4 regions of the Streptomyces caeni genome follow, and region 3 is predicted to be linked to each of the others. Evidence: riboswitches for the same ligand, from Rfam matches in the RefSeq annotation. Region 3 holds a riboswitch; each other region holds the start of a gene.
What was found. Region 3 has a riboswitch for cyclic di-AMP ahead of ACFSL4_RS23125 (transglycosylase SLT domain-containing protein). Riboswitches for the same ligand answer to the same signal wherever they lie in the genome.
Positions count from the first base shown of each region.

Region 1 (5,154 bases), on a different contig from region 3:
CGCTGCCCGCACCGCCGTACCGGCCCTTCGAGTCCCCGCTCGACGGCCGCGAGGAGTACCCGGTCGAGGGTGGTCCCCGCTTCACCCGTCCCGCCCTGTCCGTCCGCACCGAGGAGCGCCGGGGCACCGAGTGGGTCTTCGAGGCGTACGAGGCCGACGGCGAGGAACTGCGACTGCGGTTCACCGACGACGGGCTCGCGATCACCCTCCACTACCGGATGCGCGGGGATGTGGTCGAGCGCTGGGTGACCCTCGCCAACACGGGTCCCGGCCCCGTCGAACTCCTGCGGGCCGACTCCGCGACCTGGACCCTGCCCGAGCGTGACGGCTGGCGGCTGTCGCAGTTGCACGGACGCTGGGCGGCCGAGTCCCGGCTCGTACGCTCCCCCCTCACCTACGGTGAGAAGGTCATCGGCAGCCGGCGCGGCCACACCGGGCACCAGCACCTGCCCTGGGTCGCGCTCGACGTCGACGCGACCGAGGAGCACGGCGAGGTCTACGGCTGTGCGCTCGCCTGGTCCGGTACCTGGCGGATCGCGGTGGCCCAACTCCCCGACGCGCGCGTGCAGATCACCGGTGGTGTCGGGTACGACGACTCCGGACTGCTGCGGCTGGCCGCGGGGGAGGCGTTCGTCGCTCCGGTCTTCGCGGGACTGTGGAGCGACGGCGGTCACGGCGGCGCGAGCCGCGCCTGGCACGCCTACCAGCGGGCGTACGTCATCCCGGACGCGGACCGTGACCGGCCGGTGCTCTACAACTCCTGGGAGGCCACCGGGTTCGACGTCTCCGAGGAGCAGCAGGCGGCGCTCGCACGACGGGCGGCGGCGATCGGTGTCGAGTTGTTCGTGGTCGACGACGGCTGGTTCGGCGCCCGCACCAGCGACCGTGCGGGACTCGGCGACTGGAGCCCCAACCCCGACCGCTTTCCGTCGGGCCTCAAGCCCCTCGCCGACCATGTGCACGCCCTCGGGATGCAGTTCGGCATCTGGGTGGAGCCCGAGATGGTCAACCCGGACAGCGACCTCTACCGCGCGCACCCCGACTGGGTGCAGCATCAAAAGGGGCGAAAGCGGACTGAATTTCGCAATCAGCTCGTGCTGGACCTCGCCCGCGACGACGTCCGGGAGTATCTGTGGCAGCAACTCGACGGGCTGCTCTCCAGCGCCCCGATCGATTATGTGAAGTGGGACTTCAACCGCTGCTTCACCGATGCCGGCCGGCCCGGCGAATCCTATCCGCAGCGCCTGTGGGTCGATCATGTGCGCGCCCTGTACGCGCTGGTGGACCGCTTGCGTGCGGCGCACCCCACGGTCGCCTTCGAGTCCTGCTCGGGCGGCGGCGGACGCGTGGACCTCGGGGTCATGAGCCGTACGGACCAGGTGTGGACCTCCGACAACACCGACCCGCTCGACCGGCTCGCCATCCAGCACGGCTTCAGCCAGATCCATCCGGCCCGGGTCATGGCCGCCTGGGTCACCGACAGCCCGAACACGCAGCTCAACGGGCGCGTCAGCGCGCCGCGCTTCCGGTTCGTGAGTGCCATGGCCGGGGTGCTCGGCGTCGGCGGCGACCTCATGGAGTGGAGTGAGGAGGAGCTGGCCGAGGCTCGGGACTGGGTCGGTCTCTACAAGGAGATCCGCCCCGTCGTCCAGCGCGGCGAGCTGTATCGGCTGCGCCCCCCGGCGGGCGGGCTGAGTGCGGTCCAGTACGTGCTCGATGAGCAGGCGGTCGTTCTCGCCTGGCTCCAGGCGCAGCACTACGGTGAGCCGGTCGCTCCGCTGCGGTTGCGCGGACTCGACCCGGAAGCCAGGTATGAATGCCGCGAAACGGGCGAAGTGCATCGAGGTGCGGTGCTGCTGCATCACGGACTGCGGGCCGCTCTGCAGGGCGACTTCGATGCGACGGTTATCCGGCTGCGTCGCATCTGAGAGTGTTGTCCGAATTGATGCCTTCCTTCCAACTCTGCCTGGAATAGGGCCAGTAAAATCGCGGTACGTGAGCAGCGTCATATTTGTGACGGTCCGTTGTCGCCATGTTCACGTAATTGTGGCTTCTTTCCGGGGTGATTGAGGATTCCTCCGCATCTCGTGTCGACACAGGGTCACCGGTAATTTCCGCAAGGATCAAGAGAAATGGGCGCATGGGGGAAACCGAATGTTGTCCCCATGCGTCCGGGTCGCTTACGTTCCCCTCGATCCGGGTGGAACGCCGAATCCTGCCGCCGCCCGGTGCCCGCACTCTCACCCTTGCCCGGCAGGAGCGGGGGACCCACAGGCAAGACGCCTGTTCCGGTCTCCGGAACGGCTAGGGGTAAAGCCGCGCACCGCCGCGGCCGGACATCTCCAGTCCGCACCCGACAGCTCACCTCGCAGGCGCCGGAGAGGAATTCGACATGCCTGCAAAAGGTAAGCACCGCCGTCTCAAGCCCCGTCGCCTCCTGCGCTCCATGGCCGTCGTAGGAACCGGCGGCGCCGCGCTCGCACTGCCGTTGCTGGGCGCGACCGACGCGCATGCCGCCGCCCCCGCGGCATCCGTCTCCGGGAAGGCCGTCTCCGCGGCTCCGGTCGCCGCCAAGAAGGCCGCCGTCAAGGTCGCCGTCGTCAGCACCTACACGGTGAAGCCCGGCGACTGCCTGTCGCGGATCGCCGCGGACCAGCACGTCGCCGGTGGCTGGAAGAAGCTCTACCAGGACAACCGCGCGGTCATCGGCTCCGACCCGTCGCTGATCCGTCCCGGCCAGAAGCTGACGCTCGGCGGCACCGCCGTCGCGGCCGCTTCCTCCGCCGCGACGTCCCAGACCTCCGCGACCACGAAGACGACGGCACCCAAGACCGCGACCGCCGCCACCGGCTACACCCTGCCGGTCCAGGGCGTCGCCATCGGCACCAGGTACCGCGTCGCGGGCAGCATGTGGTCCAGCGGCTACCACACCGGCATCGACTTCGCCGTCCCGACCGGCACCAGCCTCAAGGCCGTGGGCGCCGGCACCGTCGCCTCCGCGGGCTGGGGCGGCGCGTACGGCAACCAGGTCGTCGTCAGGCTCGCCGACGGCTACTACGCGCAGTACGCCCACCTGTCGAAGCTGTCCGTCTCCGCCGGCCAGACCGTGACCGCCGGTCAGCAGGTGGGCCTCTCCGGCGCCACCGGCAACGTCACCGGACCGCACCTGCACTTCGAGATCCGTACGACCCCGAACTACGGCTCGGACGTGGACCCGGTCGCCTACCTGCGCTCGCACGGCGTGTCCATCGGCTGACCCGCACGGCCCGCCGGACACCGAAGGCCGGACCCCTCGTTCCCGGGGTCCGGCCTTCAGCCGTGCACTCGGTGCGCAGGACGGCCCTTTGCCCGGCGTCCCGCCCAACAGCCCCGCCCGGAGACGTGTTCCCGACGCGGCCGCCCACGCCCCGTGGCCCTTCTCACCGCCCGTCAACCCTTTCCTACGGTCGCGTAGCTCACATGGGAAGGTGAATCATGGGCCGACGTGGCAGACGATTCGAAGAATGACAACAGATCAGTGATCGGGTCGTACGTGGCGGTGGGGGACAGCTTCACCGAGGGCGTCGGCGACCCCGGCCCCGACGGGCAGTTCGTCGGCTGGGCCGACCGGTTCGCGGTCCTTCTCGCCGACCGGCGGCCGGAAGGCGACTTCAAGTACACGAACCTCGCGGTGCGCGGCAAGCTGCTCGACCAGATCGTCGCGGACCAGGTCCCGAAGGCCCTCGAACTCGCCCCGGACCTGGTCTCCTTCTGCGCCGGAGGCAACGACATCATCCGGCCCGGCACCGACCCCGACGACGTCGCCGAGCGCTTCGAGCGCGCCGTCGCCGACCTCACCTCCGCCGTCGGCACCGTCATGGTGACCACCGGCTTCGACACGCGCGGTGTGCCCGTGCTCAAGCATCTGCGCGGCAAGATCGCCACCTACAACGGGCACGTCCGGGCGATCGCGGACCGGTACGGCTGCCCGGTCCTCGACCTGTGGTCGCTCAAGACGGTCCAGGACCGGCGTGCCTGGGACGACGACCGTCTCCATCTCTCGGCCGAGGGGCACACCCGGGTCGCTCTGCGGGCGGGCCAGGTCCTCGGCATCGAGGTCTCCGCCGACCCCGATCAGCCGTGGCCGCCGCTGCCGCCGCGCGGCACGCTCGAGGTGCGGCGCGACGACATCCAATGGGCGCGTGAGCACCTGGTCCCCTGGATCGGGCGCCGACTGCGCGGGGAGTCCTCCGGCGACCGCGTCATGGCGAAGGGAGCCCTGTCCCCGGACGACATCAAGACGAGGATCGCGCAGGCCGTGTGACCCCGACCACCGCGACCGGCGCGGCCCGGGCCACGCGCCCGGGCCGCCGCCGGCGCATCCCCGAGGGGGAGCGGCCCCGGCCCTGCCGTCACGACGGGCCGGAACCCCGCGGATGCGACATCGCGTCCGCACATCGCGCGGCGGCACTTGCGACCCGGTGCTGTCAGCGGCGCCGCCCATAATGGGATGCCCGACTCGACTCCAACTGGAGGTGCCGTGACCGGTTTCCGTTCCCTGAGCTCCGGGCTCCGCTCGATGCGGCCCATCGCGTTCGGCGCGGACCCGAGCGGGGAACGCCTGGAGCGCATCCGCAGATCGCCGCATTTCGCGAACGGCGCCTTCGTGAACCCGGAGGGCACCCGGGTCCGGCCGTCCGGCAACTCCGCGGTGGAGCTGGCGAAGGTCTACTTCCGCAAGGAGGAGCGTGTCCGCCGCGCCCCGGCCGGCACGGTTCCCGTGCACCCGACCACGTACGCCGACCTGGCCCGTCCCCCGGCGAGCGGGTTGCGGCTGACATGGATGGGGCACGCCGGCGTGCTCGCCGAGATCGACGGACACCGGGTGCTCTTCGACCCGGTGTGGGGCGACCGCTGTTCCCCCTTCGGCTTCATCGGCCCCAAGCGGCTGCATCCAGTGCCCCTGCCGTCGGCCGCACTCGGTCCCGTCGACGTGGTCGTCATCTCCCACGACCACTACGACCACCTCGACCTGCCCACCATCAAGGCCCTGGCGGCCACGGACACCGTGTTCGCGATACCGCTCGGTGTCGGCGCCCACCTGGAGCACTGGGGCGTGTCTGCGGACCGGCTGCGCGAGCTGGACTGGCACGAGTCGACGAAGGTCGGCGGCAT
Region 1 covers NZ_JBHUDX010000021.1:51,135-56,288, forward strand. The annotation lists gene ACFSL4_RS08625 (alpha-galactosidase) at 1-1,928, shown strand, start outside; cyclic di-AMP (ydaO/yuaA leader) riboswitch at 2,232-2,388, shown strand; gene ACFSL4_RS08630 (M23 family metallopeptidase) at 2,393-3,256, shown strand; gene ACFSL4_RS08635 (SGNH/GDSL hydrolase family protein) at 3,518-4,303, shown strand; gene ACFSL4_RS08640 (MBL fold metallo-hydrolase) at 4,520-5,154, shown strand, end outside.
Region 1: another riboswitch for cyclic di-AMP. It lies ahead of ACFSL4_RS08630 (M23 family metallopeptidase); the one in region 3 lies ahead of ACFSL4_RS23125 (transglycosylase SLT domain-containing protein).

Region 2 (5,154 bases), on a different contig from region 3:
GGACGGCGGACCCTTGACCCGTACGCGAAGCTCCTGGACGAGCGGATCGTGTTCCTGGGAACGCCGATCGACGACACGTCGGCGAACGACGTGATGGCGCAGTTCATGCATCTGGAGTACCTGGACCCGGACCGCGACATCTCGCTGTACATCAACTCCCCCGGCGGCTCGTTCACTGCCATGACCGCGGTCTACGACACGATGCAGTACGCCAGTTGCGACGTGGAGACGGTCTGCCTCGGCCAGGCGGCGTCGGCCGCGGCGGTGCTGCTCGCCGGAGGCGCGCCGGGCAAGCGGCTCGCGCTCCCCGGTGCGCGCGTGCTGATCCACCAGCCGTCCCTGCCGGAGCCCGTGCGGGGACAGGCCGCCGATCTGGCCGTCCAGGCGGAGGAGTTGACGCGCACCCGCAGGTGCCTGGAGGAGATGCTGGCACGGCACACGGGGCACACCCCGCAACGCATCGCCGCCGACATCGAGCGGGACACCGTCCTCGACTCCCGCGCCGCGGTGGCGTACGGGCTGGTCGACCGCGTCGTTCCCAGCCGCAAGACCTCGCGCACCACGCCCGGCGCGAGGTGAGCCACCGATGCTGCCGCCCGAACTCCCCCCGCTGCCGGCGCTGACCCACGCGGAGGCCGAGTTGATCGACCGTTACCTCGATGTCGTCGACCTGCTCGGCCGTGTCAACCCCGCGCACTCCGGTGACACCTACCGGGGACTGCGCGCAGCCCAGGCCCTGGTGGGCAAGGCGACGGCCCTGCGCGACGCGCTGACGCTGATGCACCTGCGCGGGGAGCACGAACTGCACGGCCCCACCCTCGCCCGCGCCCTGCGCGTCCTCGACGGCGAACGCCGCACGGGCCGCGTCGCTCTGCCGCCCGGAGCGGACTGAGCCGATTCCCCCGGCGCCTCCGGGGGAATCGGCGGACAACGGCCTCGCGCCCCGGGCCGGAAGGGTGAGCCGGACGGACCGCTCCGCAGGCATGCCGGACGGACGGCCGTCCGTCCGGCGCGGCTCAAACGGGCCAAATGGCTTACCCCAGACCGGAGTAGACACGGCTCCGGCCTCAGGCCCGCAGGAGTCGCGCAACACGGCTGCCCGCAGGGCGCGAGGCAGGACTCCGATGCAGGTCGGGGCCTGGTTCACGTCCTCAACTTCCGCCGAAAAGAGACCTGTCCACCCGAACGAGTGAGTGGTGAGTAACGCCACAAATCACCGATTCCATTGTGATTTTCGGACCCCGGTAGGTGAAGATCCCTTCCTGACGACAAGCCCCCGCCACCGCGGCGGGGCGGTTTGGGCGGACGCCGAGTCCTGCCGCCGCCCGGACGACCGGTCGACAGGAGTGGATCGGCAGGAGTGGAGGACCCGGTAAGGCGGGCCACCGGAGAGATCCGGACGGTCCTTGGGGTGAAGCCGCGCGAGCGGCCGGGCTACTTCGCCAGTCCGAATCCGACAGGTCATCCTTCACAGGCGGCTGACGAAGGGTTGCGCATGACTGCGTTCAATCGTGTCCCGTCGCTGCTGACCCGGGCCGGCACCGCCTCGGCCCTCACCCTCGCCGCCGTCGGCGGCGGCATCGCCGTCCCCGGCGTCGCCACCGACGCGGCCGCCGTGACACCGGCCACGAAGGCCCTCCGGGCCGCGGCGTCGAAGAAGGGGGCCCCGTACAAGTGGGGTGCCACCGGACCTCGCCGCTTCGACTGCTCCGGGCTCACGCTCTACGCCTACAAGAAGGCAGGCAAGAAACTGCCCCGCACGGCCGCGGCGCAGTACAACAAGACGCACCACGTCTCGTCCTCGCACCGCAGGGCCGGAGACCTGGTGTTCTTCCACTCCGGCCGGAACATCTACCACGTCGGCATCTACGCCGGGAAGGGAAAGATCTGGCACTCGCCGAGGACCGGGGACGTGGTCAGGCTCCAGAAGATCTGGACGAAGAGCGTCTGGTACGGACGGGTGAGCTGATGCGGCCGGCGGGGCGACGGCCCGCTGCGCCGTCGCCCCGCCGTGGCGTGACCAGGGCCGCAACGGGAACTCGTGCACCATGGCCGACCGAGCTCCCTACCAGGCGCGGCACGAGACTCCCCTGGAACGCGCCGACCGCAACTTCGCCGAACTGCTGCAGGAACTGCGCGTCACCCAGACCGGGGTCCAGATCCTGTTCGCGTTCCTGCTGACCCTGGCCTTCACCCCGCGTTTCCCGTCCCTGGACACGGTCCAGCGCGTCATCTACGTCACGACGCTGCTCGTCTCCGCGCTGGCCGCGGCCCTGTTCACGGCGCCCGCCGCGCTGCACCGCTCGCTCTTCCAGCAGAACGCCAAGCCCGCCATCGTGCGGGTCTCCTCCCGTCTCGCCACGATCGGGATGGGCGTACTGATGCTGGCGCTCACCGGCTCGGTGCTCCTGGTGGTGGATGTGTCGCTCGGCCGGGCCGCCGGCATCGCCGCGGGCGCGGGGACGTTCCTCGTCTGCGTGGGCCTGTGGCGCGTCCTGCCCTGGCTGCTGCGGCGCGGGCTCCTCACGGCACCACGGAATCACGGAGCGGGAGCGGACCGGGACGGGCCGGAGCGCTCCCGGTGACCGCCGCGCGGGCCGCGGGCGGTGCGGAGGAGGTGCCGCCGGGGCCCGGGCGCCCTGCGCGGCGTCCCGGTCGCCCACCACACCGGCGAGGCTGCCCGCGCCCGACGCCTTCCGCGTGCCGCCGCGCGGGGCCTTCGGACGGGTGGCGGAGCCCACCTGTGTCTGAGGGCGCGGACCGGGCCGCCGCGCCGTCACGGCTCCTGCTGCCCTCCCGCCGCGACGGACTGGACCCGCGTGGTCCACGGAAGTTCGATCGCGACCGTCTTGCCGCCCTCCCGGGTGGGCCGCACACTCACCTTGCCGCCGTACTCCGCGGTCAGCCAGCGGATGATCACCATGCCGCGGCCGTTGTCCTGCTGCACGGCGGCGGGCAGCCGTTTCGGGAAGCGGGGATGGCTGTCGGTGACGCCGATGCGGAGTAACTCGTCGCGGTCGAGCGCGAGGTCGACCGTGAACGTGGGCGACTGCCCGAAGGTGTGCTGCACGGCGTTGGTGGTCAGTTCGGAGACGATGAGGCGTACGGTATCGGCGACCTCGGAGTTCCTCGGCAGGCCCCATTCGGCGAGGATGTCGGCGACATATGTTCGAGCCACGGAGACCGAGGCGGGATCGCTCGGCAGAGTGACGGATGCTTCCTGATGATCTGCCATGGCGACGTCGTCCCTTTCCCACGGGACCGGAGTCCGACACGGAGCGGTTGGTTTCCGGTGCGGTCCCGGACTTGGTGCTGCGCGCCAGACTGCCATCACCAGGGCTCTCCCGGGTGCGTTCCCCCGGGATATGCATATATCTGTCGCCCGAAGCGGTGAACTCTCCGACGACCGAGCGTATTTGGGCCGGGCCCCGGCCCATCCTCTACCGTCGCCGTGAAACCGCGCGCCGTGCGGAGGGAGCCGCCCATGCAATACGGACCAGCGGTGCGCCGCCGCAAGCTCGGCGCCGAACTGCGCGCCCTGCGTGCCCGGTCGGGTCTCACAAGCGGCGCGGCGGCCGCGCTCGTCGGCTGGCACCAGTCGAAGGTGAGCCGGATCGAGACGGGCGCCAGCGGCGTCAAGCCGGCCGACGTACGGCTGCTGTTGGACGCGTACGCCGTCGAGGACCCCGAACTGCGCGAACTGCTGCTGGTGTTGGCGGGCTCGGAGGACGGCGGCGGCCGGCAGAACTGGTGGCACGCGTATCGCGGGGTGCTGCCGCCGGCCTACCGCGACTTCATCAGCCTGGAGTCGCAGGCCTGCGCGATGCGGACACTGGAGACCTCGGTGGTGCCGGGGCTGCTGCAGACGCCCGAGTATGCGCGGGCGGTGACGCGCGCCGCCGTCGGCACGCTGGAGGAGGCCAAGCTGGACACGCTGGTGGAGGTGCGGCTGGCCCGGCAGGAAGTGCTGCGTTCGGATCCTCCGCTGCGGCTGAGCGCCGTCCTGGACGAGGCGGTGCTGCACCGGGAGGTCGGCGGACCTGAGGTCATGACCCGCCAGCTGAGGCGGCTCCTGGACGCCGCCGCGCTGCCTCACGTGCGGCTCCAGGTCCTGCCGTTCGCCGCCGGGGCGCACATCGGCATCACCGGACCTTTCGTTATCTTCTCATTTCCGAGCAGATCTGATCTGGACGTGGTTGTTCTAGACCACTTGACGAGTAGCCTCTATCTCGAACGGGAAGAAGACCTTCAGGCCTACAGCGAGGCCTTCAACTCGCTTCGGATCCACGCACTTTCACCCGAGGAATCGTTGGAGTGCATCGCCGCGTTGGCCGGCGCTGCGTAAGGAGGCATCATGTCAGCACCGCCTCGGCATATCCCTTCGAGTGCGTCCCTGCACGGCGTGCGGTGGCTGCGCAGCAGTCGCAGTACGGGAATGAACAACTGTGTCGAGACCGCCCGTCCGGGCCCGGGGCCCTGGGCCGGGCTGGTGGCCGTGCGCGACTCCAAGAACGTGGCCGGGCCGGCCCTGTTCTTCACCCCCGGCACCTGGAAGGAGTTCCTGGACGGACTGGACTGATCGATTTCCGGGGCGGGGTCGGTCGCACGCCGTTCCGCGGCCGCGGTCGATGTCAATTCCCGGATGAATATTCCCCGCACCGCTGCGGACGAGTCATATCCGTTCACAGCCGTATGACGCTCGGTGCACGGCCGTTCCGCCGACTCACGGCCGCGTCTCGCCGATCACGCGTACGGCGTGCTCTGTCTGCCCGTCCGTGAGATCCGCACGGGCGGTCAGTCGCAGCCGTGAGACACCGTCGGGCACCGACGGCGGCCGGAAACAGCCGACGGCGACTCCCGCCGCCCGGCAGTCGGCCGCCCACCGCACGGCCTGCTCGGGGGAGGGCGCGCGCACGGAGACGACGGCGGCATCCGGCCGTACCGCCTCATGACCCTCGGCCGTGAGGCGGGCGTGCAGGGCCGTCGCCACCGCGCGCGCCCGCTCGGCACGCTCCGGCTCACGGCGCAGCAGGCGCAGGGCCGCGAGCGCGGCACCCGCCGCCGCCGGGGCCAGCCCGGTGTCGAAGATGAACGTCCTGGCCGCGTTGACCAGATGGTCGATCACACGCGCCGGGCCCAGCACCGCGCCACCCT
Region 2 covers NZ_JBHUDX010000048.1:47,293-52,446, reverse strand. The annotation lists gene ACFSL4_RS17960 (ATP-dependent Clp protease proteolytic subunit) at 1-579, shown strand, start outside; gene ACFSL4_RS17955 (hypothetical protein) at 587-892, shown strand; cyclic di-AMP (ydaO/yuaA leader) riboswitch at 1,297-1,492, shown strand; gene ACFSL4_RS17950 (C40 family peptidase) at 1,496-1,969, shown strand; gene ACFSL4_RS17945 (DUF6328 family protein) at 2,049-2,585, shown strand; gene ACFSL4_RS17940 (ATP-binding protein) at 2,777-3,235, opposite strand; gene ACFSL4_RS17935 (helix-turn-helix domain-containing protein) at 3,485-4,345, shown strand; gene ACFSL4_RS17930 (DUF397 domain-containing protein) at 4,355-4,579, shown strand; gene ACFSL4_RS17925 (8-amino-7-oxononanoate synthase) at 4,724-5,154, opposite strand, start outside.
Region 2: another riboswitch for cyclic di-AMP. It lies ahead of ACFSL4_RS17950 (C40 family peptidase); the one in region 3 lies ahead of ACFSL4_RS23125 (transglycosylase SLT domain-containing protein).

Region 3 (5,154 bases):
AGAGCCTGGTCCCGCACGCTCAGCCCGAACGGCCCGACGACGGTCACGTGGGGTCTCCTGTCTGCTGACGTCTGCTGACGATCACACGGTCGGTCTCAAGGACGGTCACTGGGTCGATGACGTCGCCGGTCGACTCGGCTCATCGCGTTTGTCGATCTGTCGCTGCCATCACTCAAGTCAGCGTATCCGGTCAGGTTTCGATCACCGCGAGCGCCCGCTGTTCCAGGCCGGGCGGTATCGGATCACGAACGGTAAGTTCTTGATCGGGCCATACGAATACATATTTATCGATATACCCGAAGTGCACCTTTTTGTGCTGCGCTCCGCATTCCGAGGTCAGGCACATGCGCATCCGTACGGCCTTCCCCCACGAGACGGCCCACGACGACTTCTGGATCCCGCTCCAGGACGGCACCCGTCTGTACGCGCGCGCATGGCGTCCGCTCACCGAGGGGGCCTTCCCGGCCCTGCTCGAATACCTCCCGGGCCGTCTCACCGACGCGACCGCCGCCCGCGACCACCAGCGCCACCCCTATTACGCGGGCCACGGCTACGCCTCCGTGCGCGTGGACGCCCGCGGGTACGGCAACTCGGACGGCCTGCCCGCCGACGCCGACGGGGCGACCGGGCTGCAGGACGGCGTCGAGGTCGTCGAACGGCTCGCCGCACAGCCGTGGTGCGACGGGCACGTGGGCATGTTCGGCGTCTCCCGGGGCGGCTCCGCCGCCCTCCGGATCGCGGCCCTCGCTCCCGAACCGCTCAAGGCGGTCGTGGCGGTCTGCGCCGCGGACGACCCGTACGACGACGTGGGCCACCCCGGCGGCTCCGCCCTCACCGGCGGCGCCCACGCCCGGGAGGCGGCGATGCTCGCCCTCGCGGCCCGGCCACCGGACCCCCGGTATGCGGGCACGGTGTGGCGCGACGGCTGGATCAGGCGCCCGGAGTCCCTCCGCCCTCCCGCCCGCACCCGCGCGGGTCGGCAGGCACGGCGCCCACGGACTCGACGGCGACGGCGCCCACCCCGCGACCCCCGGCACGCTCCGGGCCGCCGTGCTCGCGGTGGGTGGCCGGCACGACCCGTACCGGGACACCGTGCTCGCACTCCCGGAGCGCCTCCCGGCCGACCGAGTGCGGTTGCGGCTGACCTGCCCGGTGCCGTGCGGCCAGGTGGTCGCACGGCTGTGCGACGTGGCACCCGACGGGGTGTCGACCCTCGTCACCCGCGGCGCACTGGACCTGTCCGCACGCCACGGCCGCGACCGGACGGTCCCTGGACCCCGGGTGCCACGGAGGACGTGATGGTCGAGCTGGGCTGCGTCGGGCACGTCTTCCCACCCGGCCATCGCATCCGCCTCGCCGTGTCCTGCGCGTACTGGCCGTGGCTGTGGCCGCAACCGGGTTCGGAGGCGGGCCTCGTCCTGGACCCGGCCGGCAGTCGGCTCGAACTTCCCCTGCACACGGCGCAGTCGGGGCCGCCCATCGTGTTCGGGAACCGGAGCACGCCCGGCCGCTGGGCGTCAGCTCCCCGGCCGTGCCCGACGGGCCGCGCCCGCCCCGGCTGGTGGTCCGGGACGTGGCGAAGGGCGAGTGGCGCCTCGAACTCGTCCCGTGCCGCGAGGGTGTTCTCGTGCACCCCGACGGTCTCGAGGTCACCGAGGACGCCCGGGAGACGTACACCGTCGAGGACTCGGACGCGTTGACGGCCCGGGCCCGCTCGGACCGGTCCGTCCGGATGCACCGCCCGGAGACGGGATGGGACGCCAGGGTGGAGACGCGCTCCGGGATCGCCTGCACGGCGACGGAGTTCGTCGTCTCGGACGAGGTGGTCTGCAAGGACGGGGACGAGGTGGTGTTCCACCGGACATGGGAGACGAGGATTCCCCGCACGGTGGCCGCCTCCACCACTCCGACGGAATGCCCGAATTGGAGGCATTCGAACCGCACTTCCCGTGAGCTTCGCCACTCGGAGCGCCGATGGCGCGAACAGCTCCCACCGGGCGGGCAGCCATCGACCGATTTGCCCGAATTGACATTCGATTTCCCATAACACCGAATTCCTCGGCGTGGGGAGGATGCCAGTGAAATCGGTCACGCCACCCCGATGCGACTCTTTTCGGTCATGTGGCCAACTTTCCTTCCACAAAGGGCGCGTTGGCCGCCGACCTCAAAGCGGATCAACATCCACATTGCATAATGTCAAGGTCATTTCGACCGGACGATGACTTCCTGCTTGTTCCGGGCATCTCCCCTCGCATACCTTCCTCTCGACCCGAGCGGATCGCCGAATCCTGCCGCCGCTCGAGGGCCCATCCACCGATGACGGCAGGAGCGGGGGACCCAGGTAAGTCGCCGAGCCGGACACCGCGCCGGAACGGCTTGGGGTGAAGCCGTGCCCTCGGGACCGAGGACACGGCCGGGCACCTCCCAGCCCGAACCCGACAGCTCACCTCGCAGGCGCCGGAGAGGAAAACGACATGCCCGCTTTCGCCCTGCCCGTACGCCGTCGGAACGACCGGTCCAAGGCCACCCGCGTCCGCCGCACCCTCGCCGTCGCGGCGACCGCCGCCGCGGTGCTCGCCCTTCCCGTCGTCGGCGCGACGAGTGCCTCGGCCGCCACACCCGCCGCCGAAGCGGCGACGGCCACGACCTACCGCGGCAGCCTCGACGGCTGGATACGCCAGTCGCTGGCCGTCATGGCGAAACACGGGATTCCCGGTTCCTACCAGGGGATCTACCGCAATGTGATGCGCGAGTCGTCGGGCAACCCGCGGGCCATCAACCTCTGGGACTCCAACGCCACGAAGGGCATTCCGTCCAAGGGCCTCCTGCAGGTCATCGACCCGACCTTCCGCGCCTACCACGTGCCCGGCACGGCGTACGACCCCTACGACCCGGTCGCGAACATCACGGCCGCCTGCAACTACGCGGCCCACCGGTACGGCTCGATCGACAACGTCAACAGCGCCTACTGAGCCCGAACAGTCTCTCGAGGACGACGGCGATGCCGTCGTCCTCGTTGGACAGGGTGACCTCGTCGGCGACCGCCTTGAGTTCGGGGTGGGCGTTGGCCATGGCGACGCCGTGCGCGGCCCAGTCGAACATGGGGATGTCGTTGGGCATGTCGCCGAAGGCGATGGTCCGCGACGGGCTCAGGCCCAGATGCTCGGCGGCCAGCGCGAGCCCCGTCGCCTTGGTGATGCCGCACGGCTGGAGTTCGACGGTTCCGGGCCCCGACATGGTGACCGTCGCCAGGGACCCGATCGCGCCACGGGCCGCCACCGCCAACTCGTCGTCGGACAAGGTGGGATGGCGCAGCAGCACCTTGCTGATGGGCTCGCACCACAGGTCGTCGCGCCGTTCGACGCGCACCGCGGGCAGGGTGGGGTGCGGCATCCGGTAGCCGGGCTCGATGAGCGTGAGTCCGTCCACCCCGTCCTGGTCGACCGCCGCGTAGACCTGCCCCACCTCGGCCTCGATCTTGCCGAGCGCGGTCTCGGCCAACTCCCGGTCCAGGGTGACGGAGAACAGCAGCCGGTCCGCGCCGGCGTCGTACACCTGCGCGCCCTGCCCGCACACCGCGAGCCCCTCGCTGCCCAGGTCGTCGAGCAGCGGCCGCACCCTGGGCGCCGGACGCCCCGTCACCACCAGGTGCCGGGCGCCGGACGCCACGGCCCGCGCCAGAGCGGCCTTCGACCGGTCGGAGAGCGTGTCGTCACCACGCAGCAGGGTTCCGTCCAGGTCGGTGGCGATGAGTGCATATGTGAGGGGTGCGGCCATGATCAGAGAATACGGATGGAACACCCCCGCATGCTCGGCCCGAACCGGACGAGGACCGCGAGGACTCAGCCGTGAGCCGCCGCCAGATGCCGCACCAGCCGCGGCGACGCGAACTGCGTACCGCACACGAAGCGCATCACGGGCCCATACGAGGCCGCCGCCGGAAGGCCCGTGAAGTACAGACCGGGGACGGAGGACACATATCCCGCCCCCAGCTTCGGCGTGCCGCGGCTCACCGCCAGTTCCGTGCGCAGCTCGTGGGCCAGAAAGTCCATCGCGGCGATGTCCACGCGGTAGCCGGTCGCGGCGATCACATGGTCGCCGTGCAGTTCCACCGTGCGGCCCGTGTGCGTCAGGACCGTCAGGGACGGGCCGCCGTGCGGCGCGGACGCGCGCACCAGGCGGGCGATCTCCTGTAGCTGCACCCTGCCCTCGAAGCGGTCGCGCAGCCACCACGCGCCGAGGGGGCCGAGGACTCGGCGGACCAGGTAGTGGCGGGTACGGGCGGGCAGGAAGCGGTACGGGTGCGGGTAGTAGCTCAGGGCCCACAGCGACCAGGCACGGCCGAACGGCGACTCGGGACGCAGCCTCGGCTGCTTCCAGGGCGGCGCGCCGAACGCGACCCGGCCCCGGCCGCGCGAGACGACGCGCACGCGCGCGCCCGCCTCCGCCGCCAGCACCGCTGTCTCCAGCGCCGACTGGCCCGCACCGACGACCAGCAGGTCCCTGCCGGAGAAACGGGACAGGTCGTGGTGCTGGGAGCTGTGGGAGAGGGGGCCGGTCGGCGTGGGTCCGTCCGCCGCCGCGGTGGCCAGCTCCGGCGGCAGATGAGCCAGACCCGACAGGCCGGTCGCCACGACGACGGCCCGCGCGGTGAACAGTTCGCCCGAGTCCAGCTTGAGTTCGAAGCCCCCGCCCTGACCGCGGTCCACGGAGACCACCCGGACCCGCTCCAGTCCGGGCACCAGCTTCTGCTGGAACCACTCCCCGTACCCGATGAACGTCTCCACCGGGATGATGTCCTCGTCCGTCACCAGGCGGGGGACGCCCGCCGCGTCGCAGTAGTCGGCGAGGGTGTGACCGCGCTGGGGGGTGTCGATGGACGAGGCGGCCGGGGTCGACTTCAGGAGCATGCCCGCGGGCATGTGGTCGCGCCAGCTCACCATGGGCTCGCCGAAAACGCGTACCGGGATGCCCCGTGCCCGCAGATGAGCCGCGGTGGACAGGCCGAACGGCCCGGCACCGATGACTGCTACCGGATGAATCACGAAGTCCCTCCCCAGGACGCTACGTGCCTGCTTCGTGCCTGCTTCGTGCCTGCGTCGTGCCTACGTCGTGGCGGGGCCGGGCCGGCCGGCCGGAGCGGCCGCGCTGCCG
Region 3 covers NZ_JBHUDX010000066.1:27,986-33,139, forward strand. The annotation lists gene ACFSL4_RS23115 (polyprenyl synthetase family protein) at 1-47, opposite strand, end outside; partial or broken gene ACFSL4_RS23120 (CocE/NonD family hydrolase) at 345-1,888, shown strand; cyclic di-AMP (ydaO/yuaA leader) riboswitch at 2,302-2,472, shown strand; gene ACFSL4_RS23125 (transglycosylase SLT domain-containing protein) at 2,475-2,972, shown strand; gene ACFSL4_RS23130 (HAD family hydrolase) at 2,956-3,777, opposite strand; gene ACFSL4_RS23135 (NAD(P)-binding domain-containing protein) at 3,843-5,045, opposite strand; gene ACFSL4_RS23140 (carboxylate--amine ligase) at 5,106-5,154, opposite strand, start outside.

Region 4 (5,154 bases), on a different contig from region 3:
TGATCCACCGCCACCCGCACGTGTTCGGCGACGAGACCGCGACGACGCCGGAAGAGGTCAAGGAGCACTGGCTGCGCACCAAGGCGGTCGAGAAGCAGCGCACATCGGTGACGGAGGGCATCCCCCTGGGACAGCCGGGCCTCGCCCTGGCGGCGAAGCTCGCCTCACGGGTGCGGACGGCGGGCCTCGACGTCCCGCTGCCCCGGGGCGAGGGGATCGGCTACGAACTGCTCGCCCTGGCGGTGCGCGCGGAGACGGAGGGTGTGGACCCGGAGGCGGCTCTGCGGGCGGCGGGGCGGGCGTACCGGGACGCGATCCGGGCGGTGGAGAGCGGGGCTGAGTGACGCCGGGGCCCGGGGCCCGGGCCCCGGGCAGGGGGCAGGGGCGGTGTGACCCGGGGCCGTGGCCCGGCCCCTCGCCGGGCGGTCCGACCCGCCGGATACCGTCGGGGAGTGACCACCCAGCCCCAGCCACCCGCCGCCGGCCCCGGTCCTGACCCCGGACTCTTCACCTGGGAGTTCGCCGCCGACCCGTACCCCGCCTACGCCTGGCTCCGCGAGCACGCCCCCGTGTACCGGACCAGGCTGCCGAGCGGTGTGGAGGCATGGCTGGTCACCCGTTACGCCGATGCCCGGCAGGCCCTCGCCGACCAGCGGCTCAGCAAGAACCCGGTGCACCACGACGAGCCCGCGCACGCCAAGGGCAGGACCGGCATCCCCGGCGAGCGCAAGGCCGAGTTGATGACGCATCTGCTCAATATCGACCCGCCGGACCACACCCGGCTGCGCCGGCTCGTCTCCAAGGCGTTCACCCCCCGTCGCGTCGCCGAGTTCGCGCCCCGCGTGCAGGAACTGACCGACCGGCTCATCGACGGCTTCGCGGGCCGCGGACGCGCCGACCTCATCCACGACTTCGCCTTCCCGCTCCCCATCTACGCCATCTGCGACATGCTCGGCGTCCCCCGCGAGGACCAGGACGACTTCCGGGACTGGGCGGCGATGATGATCCGTCACGGAAGAGGGCCTCGGGGCGGGGTCGCACGCTCCGTCAAGAAGATGCGCGGCTACCTCGCGGACCTCATCCACCGCAAGCGCCAGGCCCTCCCCGTCACGCCGGACCCTGGTGAGGACCTCATCTCCGGGCTCATCCGCGCCTTTGACCACGGCGAGCACCTCACCGAGAACGAGGCCGCCGCCATGGCGTTCATCCTGCTGTTCGCCGGGTTCGAGACCACCGTCAACCTCATCGGCAACGGGACGTACGCCCTCCTCACCCATCCCGCACAGCGGGCCCGCCTCCAGGCGTCCCTGGCCCGTCACGAACGGGACCTGCTCGCCACGGGTGTCGAGGAACTCCTGCGCTACGACGGTCCGGTGGAGCTGGCGACCTGGCGGTTCGCCACGCGGCCGGTCACCATCGGGGGGCAGCACATCGCCCCCGGCGACCCCGTCCTCGTCGTCCTCGCCGCCGCCGACCGGGATCCGGAGCGGTTCGCCGACCCCGACGCCCTCGACCTCTCCCGCCGCGACAACCAGCACCTCGGATACGGGCACGGCATCCACTACTGTCTCGGCGCCCCCCTCGCGCGACTGGAGGGACAGACCGCGCTTGCGACGCTCCTCACCCGCCTCCCGGACCTGCGACTCGCCGCGGATCCCGCGGATCTGCGCTGGCGGGGCGGGCTCATCATGCGCGGACTGCGCACGCTGCCCGTGGAGTTCACCCCGCAGCCCGACACAGGCCACGGCAGCCGCGAAGGCCGCTCCTCATGACGTGGCGAACACGCCGACGGCCACTGGGAAGCTGACTGCTCCTCAACTCTGTGATGTCCACGTGATCTGCGCTGCATTGACTTGTGACAGGCGTTCGAGTCCCGATACGTTCACGCGCAACACGGCGGTGCACCACGGCCGCCGCGTTGGTCGCTGCTGTCACGTGAAAGGCAACCGCATGCTCTCCGGGACCGGTCGTCACCGTCGCCCCCGTCAGGCTCCGGCTCTCCTCGTCGCGGCGGGAGTGACCGGATCAGCGATCGCGATCCCGCTCCTCGGCGCCACCGGTGCGAGCGCGGCCAGCGGCACGACCTGGGACCGGGTCGCGGAGTGCGAGAGCGGCGGATCCTGGAGCGCCGACACCGGCAACGGCCGCTTCGGCGGACTTCAGATGTCGCAGGACGACTGGGACGCCCACGGCGGCCTGGACTACGCCCCGCGCCCCGACCAGGCCAGCCGCTCGCAGCAGATCGCCGTCGCCGAGAAGATCCTCGCCGACCGGGGCGTCTCCGTGTGGCCGGGCTGCGGCCTGCTCTCAGGCCTGGACAAGGACCCGGCCGCCGCCCGGGTCGACACGGGGGTCGCCGGCGACGCGTCCGGCGGCGGTTCGGCCTCGGGCTCCGGTGCCGACTCCGGCCTGTCCGAGTCGCCCATATCGGGTGGCTCTTCGGTATCTTCCTCCCCTTCTCCCTCTTCGTCCCCTTCCGCGGCTTCGACCGCCGATTCCGGTAAGAGCAAGGCGAATGCGAGTGAATCCGGCGATCGCGTCGATTCCGGTGACTCGGCGGCCGGTGCGGCGAACGGTGATGACTCGGACAAGTCCGATCGGAATGGGGCCTCTTCGGGTGCCGGGGAGTCCGGGGACTCCGGTGCGGGCCGCCATCGCGGTGGCAGTACCGAGGGGAGTGCCCCGGACGGCCGGACCGGTGACGTGGCCGGCCGTCATGCCTCGCGCGACTCGTCCGTGCCGCTGTCCGCCGACGGCGGCTCGTACACCGTCCGTCCCGGGGACAGCCTGTCGGGCATCGCCGACTCCCTTGACCTCACCGGCGGGTGGACGGCGCTGTATGACGCGAACAAGCAGACGGTCGGTACCGATCCCGACCTCATCCTCCCCGGTCAGAGCCTTGCGCTCGATGTCGACGGGGCGGCGGGCAGTCCTGAACTGCCGTAGCGGAGATGGTGGTTCACATCCCACTTCACGCGGTATGTCCCGTTTGGTGAAAGTGAGAGATGGGTCTCACTCGCCCTGATCGGCTTTGAAATTCGGTGGATCGACTGCTTACGGTCTTGCCGCTCGCTCCAGCGGGCTCCCATGGCCGCCACGCCGAATCCTGCCGGCGGCCGTACGGAAACAGTCGTCGCGTCAAGCGCCGTAGGCAGGAGCGGGGGACCCAAGGTAAGTGCCGTGCCCGGACGTTGACCGGGAACGGCTTGGGGTGAAGCCGCGCGCCCTGACGAGCGCGGCCGGGCAACTCAACCGGCCCGAACCCGACAGCTCACCTCGCAGGCGTCGGTGAGGGGAACGAACCATGCTGTGTTCCGGCAACGGCAAGCACCGCCGCCCGTCCAAAACCGCCCGTGTCATCGCGCTCGCCGGCGTCACCGGCGCCGCCGTCGCCGCCCCGCTGCTCGCGGCCGGCAACGCCTCGGCCGCCACCGCCGCCGAGTGGGACGCCGTCGCCCGGTGCGAGTCCGGCGGCAACTGGTCCATCAACACCGGCAACGGTTTCTACGGTGGCCTGCAGTTCACCAACTCCACGTGGGCCGCGTTCGGCGGCACCGCCTACGCCCCGCGCGCCGACCTGGCCACCAAGGCGCAGCAGATAGCCATCGCCGAGAAGGTCCTCGCGGGCCAGGGCAAGGGCGCCTGGCCGGTCTGCGGCAAGGGCCTGTCCAGCACCCCCTACAGCGGCGCCGTGAGCGGCGGCTCGTCGAGCGCCGCCAAGCCCGCCACCCGCCCGGCCACGCAGCAGTCCTCCCGGTCGGCCGCGCGCCCGGCCGCTCCGAAGGCCGCCACCACCCCGGCCGCCCCGAAGGTCGAGAAGGGCAACGGCGAGTACACGGTGGTCAAGGGTGACACCCTCAGCGGCATCGCCGCCGAGCATCACATCAAGGGCGGCTGGCCGAAGCTGTTCCAGCTGAACAAGGGCGTCGTCAAGGATGCCGACCTCATCTACCCGGGCCAGCGGCTGCACCTGAAGTGACGGCCGTCCGGCAGCCGGAGCGCAGGCCCCCGCAGGCGCGGCCCCCACAGCGGAGGTCGCGTGAGGACCGCCCCGCCCCACAGGCTCCCCGCTCCGGTGCGTTTTCCCCCGAACGCACCGGAGCGGGGTTTTTTGCCCGTGTGCCCGTGACGTTCGCCGCCTCTCCTCCCAGGCCCTTTGTTCCGTGCGGAAACAATGTGTACCGTCACTCTGTCCACGGGACGGTCGGTCGGCTTCCGGCATCCCGGGGACGGTTAGTCTCTAGTCGCAAGGTGCCCCGCACTCTCAGCGTCACATCCACGAAGGAGATGCTCGTGCCGTCCATCGACGTCGTCGTAGCCCGGGAAATCCTGGACTCCCGAGGCAACCCCACGGTCGAGGTCGAGGTCGGCCTCGACGACGGCAGCACGGGTCGTGCCGCCGTTCCGTCCGGCGCCTCCACCGGCGCCTTCGAGGCCATCGAGCTGCGCGACGGCGACCCGAACCGGTACCAGGGCAAGGGCGTCGAGAAGGCCGTTCTCGCGGTCATCGAGCAGATCGGCCCGGAGCTGGTCGGCTACGACGCCACCGAGCAGCGCCTGATCGACCAGGCCATGTTCGACCTGGACGCCACCGACAACAAGGGTTCCCTCGGCGCCAACGCCATCCTCGGCGTCTCCCTCGCCGTCGCGCACGCCGCCTCCGAGGCCAGCGACCTGCCGCTGTTCCGCTACCTGGGCGGCCCGAACGCGCACCTGCTGCCGGTGCCGATGATGAACATCCTCAACGGTGGCTCGCACGCCGACTCCAACGTGGACATCCAGGAGTTCATGATCGCCCCGATCGGCGCGGAGTCCTTCTCCGAGGCCCTGCGCTGGGGCGCCGAGGTCTACCACACCCTCAAGAAGGTGCTGAAGAACAAGGGCCTGTCCACCGGCCTGGGCGACGAGGGCGGCTTCGCCCCGAACCTCGGCTCCAACCGCGAGGCCCTCGACCTCATCCTGGAGGCGATCAAGGAGGCGGGCTACGCCCCCGGCCAGCAGATCGCCCTCGCCCTCGACGTCGCCGCCTCCGAGTTCCACAAGGACGGCAAGTACCTCTTCGAGGGCAAGGAGCGCTCCGCCGCCGAGATGACGGAGTACTACGAGGAGCTCGTCGCGGCCTACCCGCTGGTCTCCATCGAGGATCCGCTGTTC
Region 4 covers NZ_JBHUDX010000020.1:21,602-26,755, forward strand. The annotation lists gene ACFSL4_RS07935 (nucleoside triphosphate pyrophosphohydrolase) at 1-344, shown strand, start outside; gene ACFSL4_RS07940 (cytochrome P450 family protein) at 453-1,772, shown strand; gene ACFSL4_RS07945 (transglycosylase family protein) at 2,017-2,946, shown strand; cyclic di-AMP (ydaO/yuaA leader) riboswitch at 3,134-3,300, shown strand; gene ACFSL4_RS07950 (transglycosylase family protein) at 3,305-3,979, shown strand; gene eno (phosphopyruvate hydratase) at 4,294-5,154, shown strand, end outside.
Region 4: another riboswitch for cyclic di-AMP. It lies ahead of ACFSL4_RS07950 (transglycosylase family protein); the one in region 3 lies ahead of ACFSL4_RS23125 (transglycosylase SLT domain-containing protein).